4 regions of the Methylophaga marina genome follow, and region 4 is predicted to be linked to each of the others. Evidence: riboswitches for the same ligand, from Rfam matches in the RefSeq annotation. Region 4 holds a riboswitch; each other region holds the start of a gene.
What was found. A riboswitch is a leader RNA that binds a small molecule or an ion and turns the genes downstream of it on or off. The one in region 4 is predicted to bind cyclic di-GMP.
Positions count from the first base shown of each region.

Region 1 (5,100 bases), 220 kb from region 4:
TTCAAACTGTCAGTAGCTCTGCTATCAGTGCAGTCAAAGCACGTGAGGCGGGTTTACCTGTCGTATCGATAGCGGATCTTGATTCACTAGATATCTATGTTGATGGTGCAGATGAGGTCACGCCGGATCTCACCTTATTGAAAGGGCGCGGTCAGGATTTGGTGAATGAAAAGTTATTGGCCTCTGCGGCTGATCAGTTCTTTGTATTAGTAGATGAATCAAAACTGGTTGAACATATTGGAGATAATTTTCCTATTCCAGTTGAAGTGATGCCGCAAGCATGGCGTTTAGTGTTAACCCAGCTAAAACATCAGGGCGGAGAAGGGCAGCTCAGGCTAAATGCATCAGGTGATAATGTTGCTGTCACGGCAAGTGGTAGTCTGGTGCTGGATATGCAGTTTAAGGATATGGATAGTCTAGAATTGACGATGATTTTAGATACGATTCCCGGTATTGTTGAGCACGGAATTTTCAGTGATATCGCCTCCGCTATTTTTATTGGTGGAGAAAGTGAAGTAGAAGAACACTGGCGTTAAAACTATTTTTCATTGGCGTGATGACATGATGGTACATGGAGGAGTTGAGCTCCCCCATGTACTCAGAGTCTAAGACATTAGCCTTTTTTGAGTTCTTCCAGAATGGTTTCTGCTTTGGATTTACCAAACTCACCCGAGCCTTCAACACCAATATATGTCACTTCGCCATCTTTCAGAATGCAGGCAAAACGATAGCAGCGTACGCCCATGCCACCGGCCGTTAAGTCACGGTCTAAGCCCATAGCCTTGGTCAGTTCAGCACTACCATCAGCCAACATTCTAACTTTACCTTCATTGTTGACTTGTCTACCCCACGCCCCCATGACAAAGGCATCATTCACGGCCATACACCAGATTTCATCTGCTCCTGCTGCTTTGATGTCATCTGCAAGGCGTATAAAACCAGGTAAATGCTCCTCAGAGCAAAGCGGAGTAAATGCACCAGGTACACCAAAAAGAACGATGGTTTTGCCTTCTGTGAGTGATTGCACATTTTGTGGTTGAGGGTTAACAGGGCAGCCACTGCTTGCTGAAAAGTCTACACATTCTGAGAGTGTCGCCGCGGGAATTTTCTGTCCAACTTCGATTGTCATACTTGCTCCTTAATCCATTATTTTTATTTACAGGTTAACTAGCATAAGACAATCGCTATGAGATAAAAACACTATGAAACATGAGGTTTTATCAGTTTGGAATTGTGAAGGTGAGTCGATATGATGTTAGTAACTTACTCGAATCAAAAGGATATAAACACATGGCTGAAAAACAATTACGCTGGGGAATTTTAGGTGCTGCTCGTGTAAACGAAAAATTACTGCCCGCTATTGTTGAAGCAGCTAATGCGAAATTGGTCGCCATTGCTAGTCGTCGTCCTGGTGCTGCAGCAGAAGTTTTGCAAAAACTAGCGCCAGAACAAACTGAGGTAGAGACTTTGGACGATCCTGAAGCACTGCTTTCTCATTCACAGATCGATGCTATCTATTTACCCATGTCGAATGAAGAGCATGCGGAATGGGCTTTGAAAGCCATAAACCACGGTAAACACGTGTTGATTGAAAAACCGATGGCACTAACGGTGGCGGATATTGATGCGATTGAAGCAGCTGCGAAAGCAAACAATGTCACGGTGATGGAGGGCTTTATGTATATCTTCCATCCCCAACATGATTATGTAAAACAGTTGATTGATGATGGCAAGATTGGTGATGTGCGCACGATGAAAACGGCGTTTGCCTTTCCAATGAAACCCGCTCGACTGTATAGGATCAATCGCGATATAAACGATGGTGGTGGCGCCATGTGGGATATTGGTCCTTATGCTATTCATACAGCAAGACTATGGTTTGATAACGAGCCTGTTGCAGCCATGGCGATGGCCAAGCTCAATGACAGTGGAGCGGATGTCAGCTTGAGTGGTGTATTTGATTTTACGGATGGTAAGTTTGCTCATTTTGAAATGAGTTTTGAGCATGCCAGACGCAGCGAGTATGAAATCATCGGGACTAAAGGCGGTATTAAATGTCATACCGTTTGGCAACCGGAAACGGAAGAGGCCACAATTAGCTGGTGGAATGATGAGGAAGAACAAACCGTCTCTATTCCAAAGGCCAATCATTTCAATCTGGAAATAGAGCATTTCTCTGAGTGCATACTGCAAAATAAGGCTCCCAAGCTCACGATGACAGATGCAAGAAATAATTGTGCTGCTATTTGTGCTGCTCTGGCTTCAGTCCGACAATCAAAAAAAGTTGATATTGATTGAAAGTCAGCAACACTGATAGTCATAATTGATACAAACAAACGGATCTTTAAGTAGAAAAGCCGAAATGTGCACCCTTTAATTTGAGAACTATCAATGTTAGGGTAGAAGCAACAACAAACTAGTTGTTGTTGGTACCCGTTAGTAAGGTATTTATTTACATTCATAGCGGGTATGTTCGGCTCAACACGTTCGTGATGGGCTGTTATAGCCAAACTCGTCGTGAGGCGAGGACGGAAAGCTACAGATCTTGATGAAGAGCGAGATGGCTGGGCTGCATTGCTTTGTAACAAATCAAGGAGTATTTGATATGAAACAAGCGATGCTATTTGCAATTGCTTTATTTACCACAGTGTCAGCCCATGCTGCGACACTCACCATCAATCCAACAGGTTCAACTAATGCCACACAGACCACATCAGTAGACACTGGAAGTACAGTGTTAGGTAGTGGAACCGTCACTAACGGTGACGAGCCATGGAGTTCAACTTACGATGTGACCACAACAGAAGATACCTCAACCATTATTGAGTGGTCATTTAATCCTGTAGCCGCACTGACAGAAGCCACTATTTCTTTTGATAATGGGGTTGATCCGGTTCAGTTGTTTGATATTTCAGGTGATTTCAGATTTACAGGTTTGATTTACGCAGGCACAGTTGCCTCTGTTAACCTGCTTAATGGTAACAGAAACACCTTTAAATATGACGTATCACTGCAATCAGTTTCTGAAGTGCCTGTTCCTGCAGCATTTTTTCTTTTAGCCCCAGCCCTGTTAGGGTTCCTTGGTCTACGTAGAAAAAACGTGCTTTAGCTCGGGAAATTTAAATTTTCTGAGACACTTCAATTATCTGACAAGATATTGAGTATTGTGAAAAAGCCGTGGTAAAGAACCACGGCTTTTTTATTGCTGGATATTATTTCGCTTTACGGCGCAGGCCGATAAAGCCTAACAGAGCAGGAGCAAACATTAATAATGCACCAGGAACAGGAACTGCAGATGGTACATCAACTTCTTCAATTCCAGCATAAAGCACACTTTGCTGGCTGTAGTTATAAAAACCGAAAGCCCCATTACTGAATGCACCAGTAATACTTAACTCTTTTATACCATTGACAAAGACTTCAACTAAAGAGGATGTAAAGGTAATATCAAAGTCATATGTTGTATTATCCAGCCAACCTGTATCGCCCAAGTTAGTTGCACGGGCTAATTCGGTCACATTTTTGCTTGGATCATGAGACCAAGCACCAGAGTTATCACCCAATACGTCCCTGACCTGTGAGATGGCCAGTCCTTTTTGACCAGCACCGTAATAGGTCTGATCTCCTTGTTTCCAGTCGATGAGTAAATAATCAGCAGATGAGTTGGTTAGATCGTTATTGTTATAACCTAAGACAAACCCGATATAATCATCGTCAGCAGTCGTCTTTACTGTTATCTGACCTGATAATGCCGTGCCCTGGCTATTTTTATTGTTGTGAAAGACGGTTGGAGTACCGTTGATTCCTTGTTGAACAGCATTATTACCCGACTGTAATACCCAGTTACCGTTACCATTTGCCTTCCATGAAGACAAATCAACGGGCTGAGGTGCAGCCATAGCTGTTGTGGATATTGCTCCAAGAATGAAGCCACCCAAGAGAAGGTTTTGTAACGTTTTTTTCATGCCATTTTCCTTATTCGCAAAGTGAAAATGCAACTCAGCCATCTCATTTTTATTAGTAGAATTGAGACCTGTAGCTTTCCGTGCTTGGCTCACACCAAGGTTGGCTTTGAAATTGAGCGCTGGGTTTTACCAGCAAGGAAATTCTAACCCAACCAGACGCGATAGAAAATAACGTGTTTTGTATTTTCTTTACAAAAGTTAACTTTTGTAAAGTGACATGCGTTCGCTGCTATCTAGCGATAACGCAATGAAGCTGATAGTGCAACTCCATATTCCCGGTGTATAGAAAGTCTCATTGTTAATTCTTGCAATAATTCACAACCAGTTCACAGTTTTTTTGTGATCATTATCACGCGATCAAGCAAATGCTGTGCGTTACATCCCAGATTTAACTAACTGGTGTGGTTCTGAAATTCAGTGATTTGTACCATCGATTCATCTGAAATAGTTCAGATGGTCACATCATTAGTTATTTGTGATGTGTTTTTTATAAAGCCAAACTCGTCGTGAGGCGGGGTCGGAAAGCCACGGATCTCTAATGTAATTGGAGATGGCCGGGTTGCATTGCTTCATAGATTAAATAGGAATTTATTATGAAAAAAGCGATGCTATTTGCTGTAGCTCTTTTGTTTTCGGTTGGTGTTAATGCCGCTACGTTAAATTTGACTGGAATTGGTTCATCAGGTGCTTCTCAAAGCGTTGATGTAAACAACAACAGTACAGTTTTAGCAGGTGGTACTGTAGGTGAATCAAGCAGTTGGTCTTCAGGCTTCGATTTAACCTCAGACACTGATACTGCAGTAAAGGTTGAATGGTCATTTAACCCATTTACTGCTCTTGATAGTGCAGTACTTGTATTCAGTGAAATCACAGGTCCATCAGGTGGTTACACTGGTAGTACACAGTACTTCAACATCACTGGCGACTTTAGCTTTACAGCATTTTTAACTGCTGGTGTGTACTACGCTGTTGATATTATCGACGCTACATCTAGTATTTTGAAATATGATGTATCAGTATCTGCAGTACCTGTACCAGCTGCATTATTTTTATTCGCACCAGCCTTATTAGGATTATTGGGCATGCGTAGAAAAACTGCAGTAGCAGCATAAAACTTGAAATCAAAAATCAAGTT
Region 1 is NZ_AP027741.1:2,493,858-2,498,957, forward strand. Features, by position in the region: gene rpiA (ribose-5-phosphate isomerase RpiA) at 1-536, shown strand, start outside; gene QUE24_RS12730 (peroxiredoxin) at 614-1,129, opposite strand; gene QUE24_RS12735 (Gfo/Idh/MocA family protein) at 1,291-2,298, shown strand; cyclic di-GMP riboswitch class I at 2,496-2,577, shown strand; gene QUE24_RS12740 (hypothetical protein) at 2,606-3,109, shown strand; gene QUE24_RS12745 (PEP-CTERM sorting domain-containing protein) at 3,213-3,965, opposite strand; cyclic di-GMP riboswitch class I at 3,991-4,080, opposite strand; cyclic di-GMP riboswitch class I at 4,450-4,532, shown strand; gene QUE24_RS12750 (hypothetical protein) at 4,559-5,077, shown strand.
Region 1: another riboswitch for cyclic di-GMP. It lies ahead of QUE24_RS12740 (hypothetical protein); the one in region 4 lies ahead of QUE24_RS11720 (hypothetical protein).

Region 2 (5,100 bases), 720 kb from region 4:
AGGAAATAGCCGAGTACCTCTGTTTTAATGACATGAATAATTTTCGACGAGCCTTTAAGCGTTGGACTGGAAGCTCGCCTTATCATTTATTTGCACAATAATTTGAAGTAGCTAACACATTTTGTTTTATTACTTAATTACTTAAGCCTTCCTTAATCTCGTTCAGCAAAAATTCAGTATCCAGGGTCTATAACTGAACTGTAGCTAATCATTAGCTCAGTCAATTTAAGGAGTCATCCTATGAACAGATTAAATACCTTTCTCTCTATTAGTGCGTTGAGTATCGCCAGCTCTGCTTCTGTCGCCGTTGCCGATAGCAAAAACGTTGATCCCAAAAATATAAATAAAATTGAAACCAGTCTGGTTGAAAGTCACAAGCTCTCTTCGAATGAAGCAAGCAACAAAGCGCATCAGGAAATAATAAAAAAATAAAATGCTAATGATCCTTCAAGCTGTTACCGATTTTACTCCTCCTCGGTAACAGCTTTTTTTGCCTGTTATCTGAGCGTCATGTTGATTTTATCAGTGCAATAAATACGTTTATGCGTAGCCAATAGCTGGTGTTTCTCGCTATCCTATGACGTCAATCTTTATATCACCCTCTGATTATCTGATATTAAAAAGTGGAGCAGTCAATGCAAACCGGTAGTTCAATTTACCTAGACTATCAGGCAACAACGCCGATAGAGCCTCGCGTTGTTAGCGCAATGGCACCCTATAACCATGAGATTTTTGCTAATCCACATTCCACTGCCCATGTTCTAGGTCAGCAGTCAGCGGCAGCGGTTGAGGCCGCACGCAGTACAATTGAAAACTGTATTAATGCCTCTTCTGAAGAAGTGATTTTTACTTCGGGTGCGACAGAGTCAAATAATCAGGCGATTGCCAGTGTGTTATTTGGCAATACAACAGATCGCCGTGACATCCTTATCAGTGAAATCGAACATAAATGTATTAAAAATGCCGCCTATTTTTATGCCGCAAAACTAGGTTACAAAGTCAAAGAAATTCCAGTCGATAGCACGGGGCTGATTGATGTAGACGCTTATCAATCATTATTGTCTGATCAGACATTGTTGGTCTGCATTATGGCGGTCAATAATGAAATTGGCACCATTCAGGATGTGAAAACTTTTGCTGAAATGGCACACGCGGCAGGCGCTCTGTTTCATTGTGATGCGGCTCAAGCACCGGAAGCGATGGATATTGACGTGAAAGACTGGAATGTCGATATGCTGAGTTTGTCTGCCCATAAAGTCTATGGTCCCAAAGGCATCGGTGCGCTTTATATTAAAAATGATCTTCAAGCCGAGTTACCGCCTTTCATTCAGGGAGGAGGGCAGCAGTTTGGAATGCGTTCAGGCACCTTGGCCACCCCACTGTGTGTTGGTTTTGCTGAAGCGATGCGTATCACCAAACAAGAAGCAAAAACTCACCGTGAACAATTAACGCATTTGAAACGTTTGTTTCTACAACAACTGGAAGCGACACATATTCCATTTAAATTGAATGGCACACAAACTCAGTGTCACCCTGGCAATATTAATGTGCAATTCATTGGTTGCGATGCGAATAAGCTATTAGAAAAACTCCAACCCAATGTCTGTGCCTCTACTGGATCAGCATGTAATAGTGAAATGGTCTTGCTTTCGCATGTATTAAAAGCGATTGGGCTGACAGATGAAGAAGCAGGATCATCTTTACGCATCAGTTTGGGACGCTTCTCAGATGAAGCACAAATTAAACACGCTGTAGCTGAGATAAAACTAGCGATAGAAAAATAATATTGATTTGTTTGGATGTAATAACCATTTCTTAACTTGGGTCGGCGTAGTCTAAAAATCCCAACAAACAAAAGAGGGATTTATGATGAAAACATTATCAACAACACTTTTCACAGCCTTAGCTGCGATGGCCATTAGCTCAGCTACATTTGCTGAACCAGTATCAACTGACGATATGGCTAAACACGATAAAAAAGGATATTTCGCTCATATCGACACCAATGGTGATGGTGTAATTACAAAAGAGGAAGCGACCGCAGCGGCATTAAAACGTTTTGAAAAATTGGATGCCAATGGTGATGGTCAAGTGACCAAAGAAGAAGCCAAAGCCGCCCATAAAAAACATAAGGGCGATAAAGGCCCATCCTGCAAAGACAAGAAAGAAAGTTAATTTCTTTTATCACACCATATTTAGAAGGGAGTCAGTGACTCCCTTTTTTATTGCTTATTTTATTTTTCTCACAAAATCATACTTTTGGCTGATAGTCGCTATACCCCCTTTCATTATGATCGACGTGTTATTTAATCGGCCAAACTTGGTGTGAATCAGGGACGGAAAGCCACAGGCCTTGTTGTTTAACAAGGTGGCTGGGTTGCACAAACGCAAGGAATCCGAGTGATGATAAATAAACAACGACAGTTTCTGTCGCTCTCAACTACGTTGCTGTGCAGCTCATTTTTACTGACACCGTCAGTTGTGCATGCTGTCACAGGACTCCACGGTACAAACACATCTCCCATCACCGTTAGCGATGGTTATATCGGCTTAGATGGATATAAAAACGCGAGTAAAATAACTATTACAGCAGGTGGCAATCTATCTAAATCGGGTGGTGGTAATAGTTTTGTCAATATGACTTCTGGCACTGTAATTAATAATGGCTTAATCGATAACCGGGGTTGGATAACCAATGAGCACTTAATCGAGAATAATGCCACCTTTGATAGTTATAGAGGCAATATTTGGAATAAAGCGGCTATCCAAAATGGCAGTAACTCCGTCTTTAAGTCTCATTACCTTGAGAATTTTAGTGGCGGTTATATCTCTACCAATGGTAGATGGGAAATGACCGGTGAGCATCGTAACGGTGGCAATATATTCATTGACCAAGATGGGGTGGTAACAAACAACGGTACATCGCTGCCTACGATAAAAAATTACGGAAAGATTACAAACGCCGGTCTATACGAAAATACGGGATTGTTTTTTAATAACAGATATGGCGAAGTTGAAAACAGAGCCTCAGGCATATTTCAGAATAATAGATTTCTTCATAATAGAATCGGTTCATCTTTTAAAAATGAAGGTGTTTTTCAAAATGACTCTAGCGTAGAAAATGAGGGTATATTCCTTAACACAGGTCAACTAAACAATACCACCAGTCATTCATTCACCACATTTTATAAATTCACGAATACAGGTTTGATTACAAATGATAGCAATTTCGTAAATAGAGCTGGCTATACTTACCTTGGTAACGAGTATAAAAAGGGAAAGCTAGAGAATACTGGCACAATAAACAACAATGCCACGATGTCCAATGAGAAGGATGCCACGTTCAATAACAACGGTGTAGTCAACAATAATAGTGGTGCTCAATTTACCAACGCTTCTGCCTTCAATAATCAAGCAAATGGTATCGTAAATAATCACGCAACTTTCAACAATCAGCAAACTGGCAGATTCGACAACGCTAATATGGCCAGTTTTGTTAATCATACAACAGCAAGTTTGAATAACAACGGCATACTCAGCAATCAGGCCGGTGGCACCTTAACCAATCACGGCATTATCAGAAATAACGAAACCGGCACACTCAACAATGCGGGTAGCTTGATTAACTCAGATAGTGGTCAATTTGCTAATGCTGGCACTTTAAATAACAACGAAAACGGGCAATTCCTCAACAGCGGTGTGTTTGCCAATGGCGGTGTGCTGAACAATAAGGGCACATTTACCTCCACTTTATATTCCACAATGGCAAATTATGGCGATATCAATAATCACGGCCAATTTATTGATCAGGGTAAATTTGTTAATAGCGCCACAGTAAATAATTACAGCCAGTTTTTGATTGATGACTATGCAGAGGTTGCTAACGTTAATACCCTCATCAATAAATCTGATGGCACCCTTAACCTGAAGGGTAAATTGCTGAATCAGAAATATTCACCCTCGAACATCACTAATGAAGGTGAGTTTAATATGAGCTATTACAGTCAGCTTGATAATGAAACCTTACTCACCAACAGTGATTCGGGCTCTTTAACGAACGATGGCACGCTGAATAACTCAGGTACCTTAGCGAATAATGGCGCCTTGATTAATAACCGACAAATAAATAATACGGCTGTATTTTCAACCAGTGGCCAGTTAACTAACTATAATTACATCAGTAATACCGGTTCGGCTGAGATGACACTGTCCAGTAGTGGCACGATGACAAACCGGGGAATGCTGTCAAATGACGCTCGGCTGATAAATTATGGTGTTATCAATAATGCGGTTAACGGCACAATCAATAACACGGAAGAGTTTTTTAACAATGGCACCTTGAATAGTGAAGGGGCAATTAACTCTGTCGGCCTTCAAAATACGGGGACTATTGCCAATTCCGGCACGCTGACAAGTTATTGGCTGCTGGATAATGAAAACACCATTACCAATACTGGCGTGATAAATAATACTGACACCAGTACCTTCAATAACTTCGCTACCGTGACAAACCTGGCTGGAGGCAATATTGTCAATACTGGCGTGTTTGTAAATAGCGGCACCTTTGAGAATGCTGGCACACTGACTAATGCCTCTGTCTTAAAAAATAAAGTCGGTGCAACGCTCAATAATACCGGCGTGCTCAATAATAACGATGAGTTCAACGTTGAGGGGGTACTGAGCAATAGCGGTCAGCTGACTAACTCAGCCTCAGGTGATCTCAATGTGGCTTCATCCGGCCAAATCAATAATAGCGGTCGATTCATTAGCGATAATAGACTCACCAATGCAGGTCGCATAACGAATAACACGGGTGCGCTTTTTAATAATACCGGGGAGTTTTATAACAACAACACATTTGCTAATGCCGGTGAGTTCAATACTCTGGCCATGGAGAATAACGGTGTCATCACTAACACCGGTGAGTTTAATAATCACTGGCTTTTGTATAATAAAAATAGCGTCTCCAATGAAGGAAAACTGACCAATGCCTCCACTGGTTCGCTATCGAATACCTCAAAGATAAGCAATAAAAGTAGCGGTAACTTCACTAACTTTGGTGAGATCAACAACCAAGCAACGATTGAGAATGCAGGTGTC
Region 2 is NZ_AP027741.1:2,993,130-2,998,229, reverse strand. Features, by position in the region: gene QUE24_RS15195 (AraC family transcriptional regulator) at 1-101, shown strand, start outside; gene QUE24_RS15190 (hypothetical protein) at 241-432, shown strand; gene QUE24_RS15185 (cysteine desulfurase family protein) at 636-1,784, shown strand; gene QUE24_RS15180 (EF-hand domain-containing protein) at 1,867-2,175, shown strand; cyclic di-GMP riboswitch class I at 2,304-2,385, shown strand; gene QUE24_RS15175 (beta strand repeat-containing protein) at 2,404-5,100, shown strand, end outside.
Region 2: another riboswitch for cyclic di-GMP. It lies ahead of QUE24_RS15175 (beta strand repeat-containing protein); the one in region 4 lies ahead of QUE24_RS11720 (hypothetical protein).

Region 3 (5,100 bases), 1.4 Mb from region 4:
CTTTGTATCGATATATCAGCTGCGCAAAATGACAATTCAGATGCATTTGACGGGTTTAACGCCCGTGGCACTTTCCATTTACGATTTACTTTAGTCGGAGGAGCGTATTCAACTATCCGTACAGCGGATACAGTAAGAGTGGATTACAGCTACTGATGTAATACAATATGACAGATTACCCCCTTTGTCATAAGGAGGAAATGCAGCATGAATATCATCACTGGATTTATTAACAGCTCAGCCCAAAGCGCATTGCAGTCGGATACCTCCGTTGCTAATTCCAAGGATATAACGAATTCAGAGAATACAAGCAGCTCCGGCTCTCGGATCAGCAATACTACTAATCCAGCCCTGCAGATTAGCGCCCGAGGTCATTCTATAAGCCTATTGGTGCAAGGCGCGAACGAGTTTTTACGCCAAGAACTTGGGCCCAGTTACCTTCCCATAGCAAGAGGCCAAGCGTTGCTTGACCAAGCCGTTAGCATGGTAACAGCCAATACCGAAATTGATATAGATGGCCAAGCGTTGAGAAATGCCTTGCAGCAAGAACACAACATTCGTGAAACGATACCAAGACCTAACCCTTCATCTGATAGTGGAAATGTCTTTGATTTTTTATCGGAAAGCGACAGAGAAGCGTTGGAAGCTGCGTATGATTATGCTGTAGAGAACAACCTCGATGCTGATGATGTTGAACTGGCAGCCGGGTTACTTGCCAGTGACCGACGACGCCAAGCCGCTATTGCTTCAGGTACAATCTATTTAGTGCATGAGCCAAGTGAGAATGCAGGCAAGTTTATTCCCCAATCATCAGCTAACTTACCCAATACAGACACTAGCAATCCGCGCCAGTCACTGATTGATCGATTGACATCCGGCGACCTATTCAGTAAAAATCCGTTTCTCAACCAGGCGTTATTCATCGAAGCGGCGTTTCGCACCCTGCAATTAAAGAATTAAAGGGGTCTGGTTGAAATTATTTTTCCAGGCAAAGAATCAACACACGATCAATCGCCTAACGATGGCATTCAGCCGCGCGCGCGAATAGCGCGCCGGCTGATGCTGGCGTTAGGCCAGAAGCCCAACGTTCATATCTGACGATCAAAAGTCGTCACTTTACAAGAAGGGTTTGAGTTATAGCGACAACCATGTTTTTGAAGAAACGGTAAAATGTCAGGGCGGGAAAGAAAAAATGGATATTGAGTTTGGCCGCTCTTCATTCTATGACGAGGATAGTATTTATCTGAATGTCGATGGCAAATCTGTGATTATGGATCGTGCTACAGCCAAGAAATTTGTGGAAACCGTTCTGGGTGTTGGCCACTATTTCGGTTTTGTCGATTAATCATCGGCGCAAAACCGGTAATTGAGCCTAACAATCACAGTCACGGCGACGTCTACTACATTGCGGCTTCGCCTCCATTTCGCAGCCGCGCGTGCTGTTGGCGTTAATGGTCTATGGAAACGATAGAAATCAAGTCATGTGATGACGCCACAACCCTCTCCTTGAGGATCGTTGGTGGCAACGAGGAGGGCTCAAACTTTGTTGCCTCTGTTACTGGCGCTCCATTTATAGGTGAAGTCAATACAACAACCTATTTTGTCGGCCCGCCAAGTCTTCTGTTTCGGGATATGGCAGACAACTGGCGAGGCTGGAAAGGGGAGAAGATATGGGGAGCTTTGGACGGAGAGTTCATGCTCACGGCAACGGCTATGCATGTTCAAGGTGTCAGCAAACTTGATTTCTTTCTATAGATTTCTCACTCACACACTTCATCAATTTACTAAATGAAACTCATCACTGAGTTCTTAGTCAGTACCCCTCTAAACATTAATTTCCCACGGAGGAGGAGAACCTATGGAGTATGTTGGCCCCGTCAGCTCTGCTGTTATGGCCATTATCTGGCTTGTCTATTTACAGTTAATTCTTAGTCAATATCGCCGTAATAATCGGCCCTATCTTCTTTTTCACCATGCTCAAAATGAGAACCCCGATGCGCTGTGTATGTTGGTGAATATGGGGGAGCGGCCTGTTCATGTGGTGTGTGTACAAGCCGTGATAAAAATGACGTCCGGGGAGGAGCATAAGCTTGCTGTGACCGAGTTTGAGCGCATTAATGTTACGGAGCAAAATGTGCAGCAAACCTTGCGTCAAGGGCCGTTGCTAAATGGTAGTTATCTGATTTTAGGAACATTTCGAGACATTATTGAAAAGACTCAAAATGAAATAGGTTTAAACGCTTCACTGGAAGACGTTGAATGTCTCGAGTTAAGAGCCGCAGTAATTCATGCGCCAAGTAAACACCCTGTTGGGGCGAAACGCGCATTTGTGTTGAAGCACAATACAGGCACTTGCGTTTATCCAAAAGACATCAATACTAGGCAGATGGTAAAACGAAAAGACAAACAAGAAGTCGCGCAGTGGATAGAGTCTGAGCTACATCCACGTGAGAATAATGAATAGTAATAGTGATAAGCGCGACTGTTTTGAGTTGGGTGCCAGCGTTGATTCAGTTTCTGTTTGCTGTGGTGGCGATGCACTTTATTGCCAAGTGGATGCAAGAAGCGATCTTTATTGAGAACCTAGCTTATGGTGGGGAAAAGTCAGGGCTACTCACTCTCTGGTTTGGTCATTTTTCACTTTAGCTTGTTACGTTATTTTCGCGCTGAGTTTGATTTATCTACTTGATACATAGTTGTATTCCTAACCAGCTTTGCCTGTTCAGATTGATGTGAGTGGGGAAGTCTTAATGCTAGAAATCGCCAAAACCCACTTTTATATAGGCCTTCTAGTACCAATGTACAATTGATTGAGCTATAAAAGCGATTTACCCTGTAGCTGTAGTAAATTAATTTCTTAATAAAGCCAACCTTGGTGTGAGCCAAGCACGGAAAGCTTCAGGTCTTTATAAGTAGTGAATAAAGATGGCTGGGTTGCAGAATAACAAAGGCTTATGTAATGAAGTTATTTAGCAAAAACTTATTAATCGCACTCGGGTTGTTAATTATGGCGCCGTTGACTGCTAACGCAGCAACTGTCCATCTTGATGCAAAAACAAACACTTCTTCGAATGCTGTTGAACTCAACCTGAAAGCAGGTACTTATTCAATAAGCCCATTTAAAGATGACACATACACAGCGTGGAATGCTTGGGGTAAAGTGCAAGGTTGTAGTGCTGATGGCACTGGTTGTTCAAAAGGCTGGGTCAACAACTACTCATTCACTACACCGTCTGGCACTACTCATATCATCACTAGCGATACTGGTAGATATGAGACAGCAGATTTAGCGCTGCTGAACGCACTTGGTGCAACATTTACACTGTTATCTGATGCCACAGTTCAGTTCTTCATCAATGATAGTAACTACGGTGACAACATCGGTGGTATGTCATTAAATGTATCTGCAGTGCCTATTCCTGCTGCAGCATTCTTGTTTGCGCCTGCATTATTAGGTTTCATGGGCTTACGTCGTAGAGCTCAAAAAACAGTCGCTTAATACCCAGACTGTTAAACCGATTAAAGCCGTAATGATTAAGTTCATTACGGCTTTTTTATTGCCTGAAAGAAACTTATGGCAAGATGATATGGCAAATGAACCTTTTTTTTGTGGCTGAGAGAAGAGTCTTTCGGCGTTTGAGTAAAGAGATTGTCATTTACCCATAGAGTTAAGTATATGAATATGGATCAAGCTGATACCGACTCAGCCTATGCAGAGGAAACATTAACCTTTGAGCAAACCAGCGAATTGCCGGGGAAGGTATTACTTGAGTTTGGCGCGCCATGGTGTGGTCATTGTCAGGCAGCAAGTGCAGCTATTAACGAAGTAGTTAATGAACATACGAAGCTACGTCATATCAAAATCTACGACGGCAAAGGCAAGCGATTGGGCCGTGGGTTTAAGGTTAAGCTATGGCCGACATTGATACTGCTAGACAATGGTCAAGAAGTGGGTCGTCTTGTGAGGCCATTACGTGCTGATGAGGTTCGTGAATTGATGTCGAAACTCAACTAAGCGGAGCCAGTTTTGCCCTTGTCCCGACTGATTTTCTCTGAGAATAGTTATGCATATAAACCATGTGTTGCGGTTTAAGGAGCCACTACACAGACTATCTGAAGATAAATAGCCTGGGTATCTCGGCGTTATTCGGAAAGGGCCGTGACGATTTGTTGTGTGTTGTATTGCATTAGTTTTATATAGGTTGCAGCCGGGCCATTTTCTTCAGATAACGACTCGGGATAGAGTCTGCCGCCTGGTTTGGCCCCGGTGGCATTAGCAATCTGCTTGACCAAACGGGTGTTATTAGAATTTTCAAGAAAATAACGTGTCACGCCAAGCTGTTTAATCTGGTCGATGAGTTTAGCAATGGTAGCAGCTGAGGCTTCTGTTTCTGTGGAAACGCCCTGAGGAGATAAGAATCTGACGCCATAGGCTTTTGTGTAATAACTAAATGCGTCATGGCTGGTTAAAATGTCACGTTTGTCAGTGGGCAGGCTTGTCAGCTTTGCGTGGATATTGGCATCCAGTGCCGTCAGTTTTTCCCTGTACGCTTGAGCAGCCTGTTGTATTTCATTTGTCAGATCTGGTCTGACTTCAATCAAGGCCGCTTCAATATTATTAACCCAAACCTGAACATTATCGACATCATTCCATACGTGTGGATCCGTTCTGAACTGGCCATAGCCGGCTGTTACAGAATAGGTCTCAATACCTTTTGAAACAGCAATCGGAGCTGTGCTGGTGCCGGCGGCTTTCGCTAAACGTTGAAACCAGTTCTCTAAACCCATGCCACTTAAAAAGATGACGTCTGCGGATTTGATTAACTTTACATCACCTGGGAGGGCTCGTAGCTGTGTGGGTCACCATTAGGTGGCACAATACTGGTCACTTTTACATGCTTGCCACCTACGTTTTTGACGACATCAGCCAAAATGCCAAAGCTGGTGACAGCATTGATAGTGTTAGCGGAAGCGGATTTGATGACAAAAGTTAGGCCGATAAGAATCAGATAGGTGAATAACGGTTTGTACATAGTGAACCTTTTGTTTTGATACTAGAGTTTGTAGCGATAGAACCACTGCTTTAACACCCCTTGTGGG
Region 3 is NZ_AP027741.1:532,441-537,540, reverse strand. Features, by position in the region: gene QUE24_RS02675 (flagellar protein FlhE) at 1-156, shown strand, start outside; gene QUE24_RS02670 (hypothetical protein) at 391-960, shown strand; gene QUE24_RS02665 (hypothetical protein) at 1,130-1,345, shown strand; gene QUE24_RS02660 (DUF6228 family protein) at 1,459-1,755, shown strand; gene QUE24_RS02655 (hypothetical protein) at 1,859-2,464, shown strand; gene QUE24_RS02650 (hypothetical protein) at 2,470-2,646, shown strand; cyclic di-GMP riboswitch class I at 2,856-2,942, shown strand; gene QUE24_RS02645 (hypothetical protein) at 2,960-3,499, shown strand; gene QUE24_RS02640 (thioredoxin family protein) at 3,677-4,015, shown strand; partial or broken gene QUE24_RS02635 (metal ABC transporter solute-binding protein, Zn/Mn family) at 4,144-5,033, opposite strand; gene QUE24_RS02630 (metal ABC transporter permease) at 5,055-5,100, opposite strand, start outside.
Region 3: another riboswitch for cyclic di-GMP. It lies ahead of QUE24_RS02645 (hypothetical protein); the one in region 4 lies ahead of QUE24_RS11720 (hypothetical protein).

Region 4 (5,100 bases):
TTACTGACACCAATAGAGTTAATTTCCTGGCATGCCATTGTAAGAACGTCATTGGCCATACTTCGAGCTCGTGGTGTTAATACCAGAAATGTAGCCATTGTCGGTGAGACAACGTTAGGTAAGCGTTTGGAACGTGCATTCAACGAAATGGATTGGTCTGGGTTCAGACTGGTTGGATACTATGATGATCGTTCACAAAAACGGGTAGAAACAGAACCTAATCTGGTCGTCACAAATAAGAAAGTAGGTGATTTCAATCAACTCATTGAAGATTGTAAGGCAGGGAAGGTTGATACTGTTTACATCACCTTGGCTATGTCTGCTGAGCATAGAATCAGACATATTACTGAGCTATTAGCCGATAGTACGGCTTCTGTGTATCTTGTTCCTGACTTATTCACATTTAACTTGCTTAATTCCCGATGGGTCGATTACCAGGGAATCACCGCTATTTCAGTCTATGAAACCCCTTTTGCTGGTATCGACAGTATCCTTAAACGGCTGGAAGATATTATCCTAAGCAGCCTTATCCTGATGATGATTGCTATTCCTATGATGGTGATTGCCGCAGGGGTTAAATTGACATCGAAAGGGCCTGTGTTTTTCAAGCAAACTCGCTACGGCATGGACGGTGAAAAAATTAAGGTATGGAAATTCCGTACGATGACCGTAACAGAAGATGGAGATACCGTCACACAGGCACAAAAGAATGATAGCCGTATCACGCCATTTGGCGGTTTTTTGAGAAGAACATCATTGGATGAGTTGCCACAATTCTTTAATTCATTAGGCGGGAGCATGTCGATTGTAGGCCCACGGCCTCATGCTGTAGCACATAACGAACAATACCGCGCTCAGATTCAAGGGTATATGTTGAGACATAAAGTCAAACCAGGTATTACGGGCTTAGCCCAGATAAATGGCTTTAGGGGGAAACTGATACCTTGGACAAAATGCAGGGTCGTGTGCATTACGATTTAAAATATATCCAGAACTGGTCATTGTTATTAGATATTGAGATTATTTTCTTGACGATATTCAAAGGGTTTGTGGGTAAAAACGCCTATTGAATTCCATATTGCGTATCAGTAGTTTTACTTAGGAAAATAAACTTGTTGCCTGCCGTGAGACACGGTATTATATAACTCTATTGAAATAGAAGCATCAATCATTGATGTTAGATAACACTCGTTATCGTCATTATTTTCAATAGCAATCAGAACAATAGACATCAACGGTGATGGCTTTGTAGCAAGATCATAATCATATGATCTTACACAACGTCAGCGGGTTAGATGTTGTGTAATTAAAGCCAAACTCGCTGTGAGGCGGGGTCGGAAAGCCACAGATCTTTAAAACTTTTAAAGATGGCTGGGTTGCATTGCTTGTTTTTTCAACTTATGCATAAGGAAGTTTATTATGAAAAAAGCGATGCTATTTGTCGTAGCTATGATGTTCTCTGTTGCTGCCAACGCGGCGACATTCAACTTAACAACTTCAGACAGTGCTACTATTTTCGATAGTGGTACGAGCGCTGTTAGTGCTGCATTTGGTGATACTAATACCACTTTCTCATTGGAAGTGATTGGTGATGGTCCAGCAGCAATCGATTTTGATTTCTCGCCTGCTAGCAAGTTTTCTGCAGGGACTTTAACAATTGGCACGGAAGTGTTTGCAGTGACTCCAGATTTTACAACAATTCTGAACCTAGCTGCTGGTATCTACAGTGTCACATTTGATATTACTCCTGCATTAGGAAACATGTCATTTGGTGTTTCAGCTGTACCTGTTCCAGCTGCATTATTCTTGTTTGCCCCTGCCTTATTAGGTTTCTTAGGTATGCGTAGAAAAAATGCTGTTGCAGCGTAAGTAAGAGCTACACAAAAATAAAAAAGGGAGCATAGGCTCCCTTTTTTATTGGCATAATGCTAATTTTAATATCCTATAATCTTGAAAATTAAAACTAATTAGGCACATTGTACCAAGGTACAATAGACAGCAACCAAACCTTACTCGTAATATGAAATCATCTGAAAAAGTCAGATAGGTAATTATTAAATTAGTAATTTAATAATTGATTAAAGCCAAACTCGTCGTGAGGCGGGGTCGGAAAGCCACAGATCTTTAAAGCAAAGATGGCTGGGCTGCATTGCTTGTTTTTTCAATTTATGTGTAAGGAAATTTATTTATGAAAAAAGCGATGCTATTTGTAGTAGCTCTAATGTTCTCTGTTGCTGCTAACGCTGCCACATATAATTTATCAACAACAGATAGTGCTACTATCTTTGATAACGGTACAAGTGCTGTAAGTGCTTCATTTGGTGACACTACTACTACATTTTCACTTGAAGTGATTGGCGATGGTCCAGCAGCGATTGATTTTGATTTCTCTCCAACGTCAAAATTTACCTCAGGAACATTGACAATTGGTTCTGAGATCTTTGCTATAGCCCCTGATTTTACAACAATCTTGAATCTTGTATCAGGTATTTATACTGTATCTTTTGATGTGTTGCCTACTACCGGTAATATGTCATTTGGTGTTTCTGCAGTGCCTGTGCCAGCAGCATTATTCCTATTTGCCCCAGCTTTATTAGGCTTTTTAGGTATGCGTAGAAAAACTGCTGTTGCAGCATAGAAATAACAGTTTTAATAAAAAAGGGAGCTTATGCTCCCTTTTTTGTATTAATGGGGTAATTGGTTTTTGCTTCTGACATATAAAGTTGTACTAAGGTACAATAGACTTCAATTGAAAAAGTTTCGTATTATTTAATCAACTAGAAAAAGTCAGATAAGCGATTATCATACGATTGACGTGATAATTAATAAGCCAAACTCATCGTGAGGTGAGGGCGGAAAGCCACAGGTCTTCAATGCAGGAGATGGCTGGGTTGCATTGCTAATTTTTGCTTATACATAAGGAAAAATATAATGAAAAAAGTGATGCTATTTATTTTTGCTTTTACATTCTCTGTCGGCGTCAATGCCGCAACGTTGAATTTGTCTACAGAGGATTCTTTTTTAGCTACGCAAGTTGTTGATACTGCATCTGGTTCAACAGTATCAGGTTCGGGAGAAGTTAAGGAGCTTGGTGGAGTTGGTAAAGATAGATGGTACTCACAATACAATATAAAATCAGTCGATGCTAATACACCTGTCAAAATTGAATGGTCATTTGAGCCTCAAGCCAATCTGGAATCTGCTACCTTGGGTTTTGGTCTATTTGGTGGAGCTTACACAACGATAGATATCATTGGTAACACTAGCTTCATAGCTTTCTTAGAACAAGGCAAAGTGTATGCCCTCGATATATTCGATGCCAGCGGTAGTAAGCTAGAATACAAAGTATCAGTATCTGCAGTACCAGTACCAGCAGCATTATTCTTGTTTGCCCCAGCTTTACTAGGTTTCTTAGGGCTTAGAAGAAAATCAGCAGTTGCTGCATAAGAATTAAGATTTATATTAACAGTAAGTTACTGTGACAAATTGAAAGGGAGCAAAAGCTCCCTTTTTTTTGAAAAATAGAGTGTTAATATCAAATTTGAATGTCATTTATAGATAAGGATTTTCCCTCATGTCAAAACGCTTCATTTTCTTCTTTTTGATTCTCACTTCCCTATTTTCCTCAAGCGTCTTTGCAGACCAGCGTTATCTATTAAATTCGGGCGATATTCTAGATATTTCAGTATGGAATGAGGAAGCGTTACAAAAACAAGCCGTCGTGCTGCCAGACGGTATTATTACTTTCCCACTAGCCGGTGAAATTGTTGCTAAAGATAAAACAGTAGCTGACGTCGAAGAAGAATTAACCAAAAAACTCAGTGAATACTTAGCTGATCCTGTTGTCACAGTCTCTGTTACTAGCGTTGAAGGTAATAGGGTACACATTCTAGGCAAAGTCCTAAATCCAGGTTCGTTTGTAATGAATCAACCTCTGGATGCTATGCAAGCTTTAAGTTTAGCCGGTGGGTTATCGCCATACGCGGAAGAGAACAATATTATCGTGCTACGAAGAGCCGGCACAACTCAACAAGTCTTACCGGTTAAATTTGCTGAAATAAAAAAAGGTAAAGCTCTGAATACCAATATCACACTAGAAAGCGGTGACGTCATCATCGTACCTTAAGCAGAATAATAGCTGAGAAGCGTGTCAATGATAAAATATATTCCGCTACTGTTGCCTATGTTACTAAGCAACAATGCGTCGGCAGCTGAATGGGTATTTAATGCTCAGGCAGACCCTAAATTTAAATACGATGATAATGAATTACTTCGGGAAGATGAGTTAGATGACTTTAGCTTGAACATTGATCCAACCCTTTCACTAACTCGCTCATTAGAGAACTCGACATCTGAAATACGTCTCGGGTATAGAATTAGTCGATATCAAGACTTAAAAGAACTTGATAAAGAAAACCCATTTGCGAGTTTTAATACGACTTATGCCACCGAGCGAAGTACTTACGGACTGAAATTAGACTATGCTGAACGTGAGTCACGGGATATTGCTGAAGAGGATACGGCGGACTTTAGTAATATTTCTACAACGATTACAAAGAGTATCTCACCATCATTTAGTTACAGGCTGACGGAGCTGGACACTATAAGCACGAGTTTATCTTATCAAACGCGTAAACAATCTGATGACTCAAGCAACAGTAACTCAATTCTTGGTTCGTCATCTAACCTCACGGATAATGAAACAGCCAGTTTGAACTTAGCTTGGCAGCATCAATACACAGAAAGACTAAATGGTGGCTTATCGTTTACCTACGTTAATTATCAAGCTGAATCAGACAGGCTTGATAATCAATATGATTCTTATTCACTGGGCTTGACTAGTGAATATCAACTATCTGAGCTTTGGTCGGTCAATGGCTTGCTGGGTGCACGTTATCTGGATAGTGAAAATAGTCCGGTAATTGGTCCAGAAACATCGGATCAAAGTACAGGATTAGATTACTCAATCAGTACAACCCGAGAAGATGAGCTGAATAGTTATACTTTATCAGCAAGTAGATCGTTAACACCTTCAAGTGAGGGGGATGTTAATGAGCAAGATGCCTACACCATTACTTATCGTAGAAACTTCACAGAAAA
Region 4 is NZ_AP027741.1:2,277,035-2,282,134, forward strand. Features, by position in the region: gene QUE24_RS11700 (undecaprenyl-phosphate glucose phosphotransferase) at 1-981, shown strand, start outside; gene QUE24_RS11705 (sugar transferase) at 954-1,070, shown strand; cyclic di-GMP riboswitch class I at 1,302-1,384, shown strand; gene QUE24_RS11710 (hypothetical protein) at 1,420-1,869, shown strand; cyclic di-GMP riboswitch class I at 2,074-2,152, shown strand; gene QUE24_RS11715 (hypothetical protein) at 2,189-2,638, shown strand; cyclic di-GMP riboswitch class I at 2,820-2,899, shown strand; gene QUE24_RS11720 (hypothetical protein) at 2,932-3,447, shown strand; gene QUE24_RS11725 (polysaccharide biosynthesis/export family protein) at 3,575-4,126, shown strand; gene QUE24_RS11730 (porin family protein) at 4,154-5,100, shown strand, end outside.